Regions from separate parts of the Thermosipho africanus Ob7 genome, predicted to be linked through region 1. Evidence: riboswitches for the same ligand, from Rfam matches in the RefSeq annotation. Region 1 holds a riboswitch; each other region holds the start of a gene.
The links. A riboswitch is a leader RNA that binds a small molecule or an ion and turns the genes downstream of it on or off. The one in region 1 is predicted to bind cobalamin.

Region 1 (2,269 bases):
AAATATTGATTAGTTGGAACCATATTTGGATCCTCTGTCTCTTCCCAACCAAGAAGGTAATATTTATGCTTGCCATCATCATATAAACAAATATTATTCATACTTTTTACCCCCTTTACTATTTATTATACCAGAAAAATAAACATTTTTCAGTTTTTTAGAACTATAAAAAATATTAACAATACAAACTTTCATATTTATAAAGATTTAAGGTTATTAACTTTATTTTTACTTGAAATCTATTACACAATGTTATAGAATAAGATGCTAAATGAATTGTTAATATATAGATAAGGAGGTTGATCATGGAAAAATCACAGGAAAGGTTAATACTTTTAACAGGATTGTTTACTGCCGTCATTATCATCTCAAACATAATAGCAGGAAAACTAGTTAATATTGGCCCATTTGTTATCACTTTATCAGTTTTAATTTATCCACTTAGCTTTGGAATATCTAATATAATATTTGAAGTTTATGGAGCTAATATGGCAAAAAAGGTTATCAAAGTTGGATTTTTAGCCTCACTTATTTTAGTAATATATTCATATTTAGTAATATTTTATCCACCATCAAATATTTTTGACAAAAATAATGCTTATATAACAGTTTTCAATTCAACTCCAAGAATAATATTAGCAAGCTTTTTAGCTTATCTTTCAGCACAATATACTAATATTTGGGCTTTTAACTTACCTAAAAAACTATTCAACTATGAAAATATTACTTTTAGAAATGCTTTTTCAATGATAATCACTCAATTTGTAGATTCTATAGTTTTCGTTGTAGTATCCTTTTTTGGCTCATATGATCTTAACGTATTGTTTAATATGATATTATCACAGTATATAGTAAAGCTGGCTCTATCAATTTTTAACAGTCCAATAATCAATATGAGCGTTAAAAAAATTAAAAATGAATTTGCTTTCGAAGAATAATACACGATTAATTGGCTTTTTATAAAATAATTAAAGATTACAAAAATTATAATTTTTGTTATAATTCTCTAGAAAAGTGAATATTATTTTGGAATAAAGGTGCCTATTTGGCTTAAAAGGGAAGCTGGTGAAAATCCAGCGCGGCCCCGCCACTGTAACCGAGGACGAAATCCACAGTATGCCACTGGGAAGTATTCCTGGGAAGGCGTGGAGAGTAGGATGATTCGGAAGCCAGGAGACCTGCCTTTATTTCAAAACGTTTCTCAATCTCGAGGGAAGATTGAGAAAAATTTTTTATTCAATACTTTGGAGGTGAGATAGTGAAAATTCATGAGTTTGTTGGTAAAAAACTTTTAAAAGAAGCAGGGATTGAAACACCAAATGGCTATGTAATTAAAAACTCAGACAGTCTACAAGTAAAATTTCTTCCAGCAGTTTTAAAAAGTCAAGTCCTTGTTGAAAGCAGAATGAAAGCAGGTGGAAATTTGCAAACACAAAAGACGAATTTTTCACCAATACATAAAATCTATTAGAAAAAGATATCCATGGTGAAAAACCTTATGCAATTCTTGTTGAAGAAAAAATAAATATTAAACAGATATAAAAATTCTTTTCTCAGAAAGTGGTGGTATAGAAATTGAAAACAATAAAAATAATATTTTAAATCTAAACATAAATGATTATAAAAAGCTGCCTGATAAATTTCACGATATTGTTATTAGCTATATAAATTATTTATTGAAAAAGAATTGACTCTTCTTGAAATTAATCTTCTTGCAGAAGATGAAAATGGCAAGTTAATCGCGCTTGATTGTGTAATGCATCTTGATGACAATGCATTATTTAGACAAAAATGGGCTCAAGAATTTGTAAATGATTAATATCCATTTCATTTTGTAAAATTAGATGGTGATATTGGCAGTATCGGTTGTGGAGCTGGAATAGTTATGGCAACAATGGATGCAGTAAATCTATATTGTGGAAAACCTGCCAACTTTTTGGATCTTGGTGGTGGAGCAAATTCAAATATAACTTTAGAAGCAATGAGATCACTAAAATCACTAAATGTATAAAAATCATAATGAATATATTTGGTTGTATTACAAAATGCGACGAAATAGCAAAAGCAATCGTAAAATTCAAAAACGAAAATAAAAATGTTCCTATACTTGTAAGAATTACCGGACCCAATGAAAACGAAGCCAAACGAATATTAGATGAAAATAACATAGCTTATTTTGATGATATGTACGAGATGATTAAATTGCAATAAGGGGAAGTATCATGATTAATGGAAATGAAAAAGTCTGTGCTCAAGGTATTACTGGAAA
Region 2 (2,269 bases), on a different contig from region 1:
CATGGGAATAGATTGTATGCAGAGTACAAAAGAAGAATTTAAACAATGGGCAGATCTTGTTGAAAAAGAAGGCGTTACTTATCTTTTTCCAACAACAGTTTCTGCGGATTTTAAAATGTTAGAAAAGGTTATTAAAAAATTTTCTTCAGCAAAGCATTCTTCACTATTTTATTTACATCTTGAAGGGCCCTTTATAAACAAAGAAAGGGCTGGAGCTCAAAACAAGAAGTATATAACTGATTTTGATGGAAAAATTATAGACCTTGAAAGAATAAAAATTATGACAATTGCACCAGAAATTAAAGGTTTTTTTGAACTTTTGAAAATACTAAAAGAAAATAAAGTAGCAGCATCTATAGGGCATTCAAATGCTACATTTGATATTTTCAAAAAAGCATATGAGGCTGGAGTAAATAGGATAACGCATTTTCCAAATGCTCTACCACAACTTCACCACAGAGAAATAGGGATTGTTGGTGGCGTATTTCTTTATAAACCATTTGTTGAGATTATTCCAGATTTAATACATCTTTCGCAAGATTTTTTAAGACTTGTATATAAATTACTTGGACCTGATAGGATAATTCTTGTAACAGATAGTATTTCTGCAGCAGGTTTAAAGGATGGGATATATGACCTTGGAGGGTTACTGGTTAAAGTCAAAGATGGTATAGCAAGGCTAGAAAATGGTGCGCTTGCTGGGAGTACTCTGAAATTTAGTGATGGACTGAGAAACTTTAAAAAGGTTACTAATTGCTCATTAAAGGATTTATCAAAGGTATCTTCTTATAACGCTCTAAAGAGCGTAGGTATAGATGGGGGAAGAATAAAGGAAGGATATCCTGCAAAATTTGTGCTTTTAAATCAAGATTTGCAAATAATCAAAGTTTATAACTAAAAGTCTAAGTTGATAAAGGTAAAAATTGGTGGTATAATGCATACAGAAAATTGAATATAATGTTAACACCTTGGGTACCAAAGCGGTTTAAAAGGGAACGCCGGTGAAAGGCCGGGGCTGCCCAGCAACCGTAACCGGGGACGAAATCCACAGAATGCCACTGGGAGTATTTCCTGGGAAGGCGTGGAGAGTAGGTTGATCCGGGAGCCGGGAGACCTGCCTAAGGTGTAGCAATTCCACAAAAGCTAGGGGCTTTTTGTGGAAATTTTTGTTTAGATATATTCAAAGGGGGGATTTTGTGGATTTAAAACAAAAGGTTATTGATAGGCTAAATAACTTAACAAAACCGGTTAGAAGTCTTGGATATCTAGAAGACATCGCACTAAAGATGGCACTTATTCAAAACAAAGAAATTCCAGAATTGTTTAACGACAAGAGAGTATACGTCTTTGCATCAGATCATGGTGTTGTAGAAAATGGAGTTTCTGCATATCCTAAGGATGTTACTTATCAAATGGTTTTTAACTTTTTAAATGGTGGTGCTGCAATAAATGTCTTTTCAAGACATGTTGGTGCAAAGGTTTATGTGGTTGATGCAGGCGTTGATTATGATTTTCAAGATAATCATTCATTGATAAAAATGAAGGTCGGTTATGGTACAAAAGATTTTACAAAAGGTCCTGCAATGAGTAGAGAGGAAGCAGAAAAGTGCATTGAGCTTGGTAAAAAAATAGCAAGAGAGGCAATAGAGGAAGGAGCAGATCTTCTTGCTGTGGGGGATATGGGGATAGGGAACACCACAACCGCTTCTGCGATTGCTGTTGCATTTGGATACAACATTGATGATATTATCGACATTGGAACACCGCTTGATAGCGAAGGAATTAAAAGGAAAAGAGAGGCAATATTAAGAGCAATTGAAGTTAACAGGCCTGATCCAAATGACCCAATAGATGTTCTTTCAAAGGTTGGAGGATACTGCATAGGTGAAATGGCAGGATTTATACTTGAAGCTGCACACTCTAAAGTTCCTGTCGTAATTGATGGTTTTCCCACCACTTCGGCATTTTTAATTTCCTACTATTTAGACAAAGATGTTATAAATTACGTATTTAGTGGACACAAATCTTACGTAAAAGGTCACAAAGTTATATTGGATTCTTTAAATTTGCGTCCTATTCTCGATCTTGATATGAGACTTGGTGAGGGAACAGGAGCAGTTCTTTCTATGCCACTTATAGAAGCAGCTATAAAGATGATAAGGGAGATGGCTACCTTTGACTCAGCCAATGTTTCAAAGGGAATTGACCAGAATTTGGAGGATGTAAAATGAAGGGTATATTATTGGTTGCTCATGGTAGTAGAGTTCAA
Region 3 (2,269 bases), on a different contig from region 1:
TTCATCTCTTCATCAAAAGCAACACCAGTTGCAATAAATGCCTTTTTTTTAAAGTTTTCTGATAACTTTAAAGCAAAACTACTTTTTCCTGATTTTACACCACCAGTTATAAGGGTTATCATGATATCACCTTTTCATTTTTAAAGTTAAAGTATTTTATAGCGGCTTCTATTAAATAAACGGATAATGCCGCACCTGTTCCTTCACCAAGCCTCATATCAAGATCTAAGATAGGCCTTACACCTAGGCTATCCAAAATGACTTTATGCCCTTTTACTTTTGATAAATGTCCGAAAAAGGCGTAATCTAAAACTCTTTCATTTATCTTATACGCTAGGTAAAATCCGGCGGTTGTTGGAAATCCGTCTATAACCACGGGGACTTTATTTTTAAAAGCTTCTAAGATGAAACCTGCCATTTGACCTATGCAGTATCCACCAACCTTAGAGAGAACATCAATTGGATCATTTGGATTTGGCCTATTTATTTTCAAAGCTTTCTTTACAATATTTCTTTTCTTTATTACAGAAGAAGGAGGAATAGGTGTTCCAATATCGGTTATTTTATTCACATCAAAGCCAAATGAGGCAAATATTGCGGTTGCCGTTGTTGTATTTCCAATACCTTTGTCACCTATTACAAGTAAATCTGCTCCTTGGCTTATAGCTTTTTTTGCAACTTTCATTCCATATTCAATACATGTAATTGCTTCTTCTCTTGTCATTGCAGGCCCCATTGAAAAATCTTTTGTGCCATATCCTACTTTCATTTTTATCAATGAAGGATTATCTTCAAAATCATAATCTACGCCACTATCTACTACAAAAAATTTAAGCCCCATATGTCTTGCAAAGACGTTTATACCTGCACCACCTTTAAAATAATTTAAAACCATTTGATAGGTCACGTTTTTAGGATACGCAGAAACTCCGTTTTGTACTACTCCATGATCTGCTGCAAATACATAAACTCTTTTGTCCTTGAACATTGGCAATGGAATTTGCTTTTTTATTTTAAAAAGTTTACTGGCAAGTTCTTCAAGATATCCTGCCTCGTTCATTTTAATTCCCCCTTGAGTATGTTTGAAAGTATTTTTGAAAAATTATCGAAATTATCTATATAATATAGATTGGTCTGTACTTTTAAATCTGAACTGCCAAACCCTTTTGGACCTGTAAAAAATTGAGACATGTAGAGTGAAATCTTTTCCTCGCATTTTGTTTCTGAAGAAACCATTACAACTGATTTTACGTTTGATTTATCGAGAAGATAGTCAATATGCCAGTGCAACTTTTTATTTTTGGACAGGTGCCTAGATACTCTTTTTTCAATATTGTTCATAGCAGAGCCTACATATACGTAAGTACCTTTTTTTAGATTCCATTTTTTTATTTTGGTATCTATTGGCAATTCAATTAATAGTAAGTAGCATCCTTTCATATTTTCACCTTAATAAAAACAAAAATTTCCCCGAAATGCCCTAGCATTCGGGAAGTGACTTTCATCATAGGCAGGTCTCCCGGCTCCCGGATCAACCTACTCTCCACGCCTTCCCAGGAAATACTCCCAGTGGCATCCTGTGGATTTCGTCCCCGGTTACGGTTGCTGGGCAGCCCCGGCCTTTCACCGGTGTTCCCTTAACCTATGATGGTTTTCTATATTATATACTATAAAAGGCCGGTTAGCCCGGCCTTTTGGTCGGGGTGACTGGACTTGAACCAGCGACCTCTTGCGCCCCATGCAAGCGCGCTAGCCAACTGCGCTACACCCCGATACACTAAAATTATATTCTATCTTTCTTTTTATGTCAAACTATATCAGTCTTTTTTAAGTTTGTAAAAAGTTGAATTTTGATAAAAATCCTGCTTTTTTGTGTTAAAATAAAACGTGGGAGGCGTTTTTTTGATGTTTAGATTTTATTTAAAATACTTTTTGATAGCTTTTATCATATTTGCATTTTTTCCCATATCCTTTTATTATTTATCATATCCTAAAGGAGTAAAAATAGTAAAGGCGGAGAATGGAATTTCTCTTCCGATTTCTTCAACTCTAAATTCAAGAAGGACATTCCATTTGAAATTTCAAATTCCAAATGGATATAGTTATGTATATTTCCCATATGTTGATTGTTCATATATTAAAGTCTATTCTTCAGGGAAATTAATTGGAAAATATGGATTTAACGATAGAAATGCGCATTCTTGGTTTGTGCCGATGTTGTTTGAGATTCCAAATAATATAAATAGCTTGGAAGTTGAAATTAGCGGAG

Region 2: linked by a shared signal. The riboswitch ahead of cobT (nicotinate-nucleotide--dimethylbenzimidazole phosphoribosyltransferase) and the one ahead of OB7_RS09895 (hypothetical protein) in region 1 are both predicted to bind cobalamin.
Region 3: linked by a shared signal. The riboswitch ahead of OB7_RS08340 (GIY-YIG nuclease family protein) and the one ahead of OB7_RS09895 (hypothetical protein) in region 1 are both predicted to bind cobalamin.

What each region holds. Positions count from the first base shown of each region.
Region 1 is NZ_NKRG01000001.1:401,697-403,965, reverse strand. It holds gene OB7_RS02050 (oxygen-binding di-iron domain-containing protein) at 1-101, opposite strand, end outside; gene OB7_RS02045 (queuosine precursor transporter) at 306-938, shown strand; cobalamin riboswitch at 1,019-1,200, shown strand; gene OB7_RS09895 (hypothetical protein) at 1,259-1,471, shown strand; gene OB7_RS10145 (hypothetical protein) at 1,688-1,819, shown strand; gene OB7_RS10140 (hypothetical protein) at 1,886-2,011, shown strand; gene OB7_RS09890 (hypothetical protein) at 2,020-2,211, shown strand.
Region 2 is NZ_NKRG01000008.1:51,254-53,522, forward strand. It holds gene nagA (N-acetylglucosamine-6-phosphate deacetylase) at 1-898, shown strand, start outside; cobalamin riboswitch at 954-1,136, shown strand; gene cobT (nicotinate-nucleotide--dimethylbenzimidazole phosphoribosyltransferase) at 1,197-2,231, shown strand; gene OB7_RS08425 (sirohydrochlorin chelatase) at 2,228-2,269, shown strand, end outside.
Region 3 is NZ_NKRG01000008.1:34,253-36,521, forward strand. It holds gene cobU (bifunctional adenosylcobinamide kinase/adenosylcobinamide-phosphate guanylyltransferase) at 1-122, opposite strand, end outside; gene cobT (nicotinate-nucleotide--dimethylbenzimidazole phosphoribosyltransferase) at 119-1,060, opposite strand; gene OB7_RS08340 (GIY-YIG nuclease family protein) at 1,057-1,440, opposite strand; cobalamin riboswitch at 1,493-1,661, opposite strand; tRNA gene OB7_RS08345 (tRNA-Pro) at 1,696-1,772, opposite strand; gene OB7_RS08350 (GGDEF domain-containing protein) at 1,906-2,269, shown strand, end outside.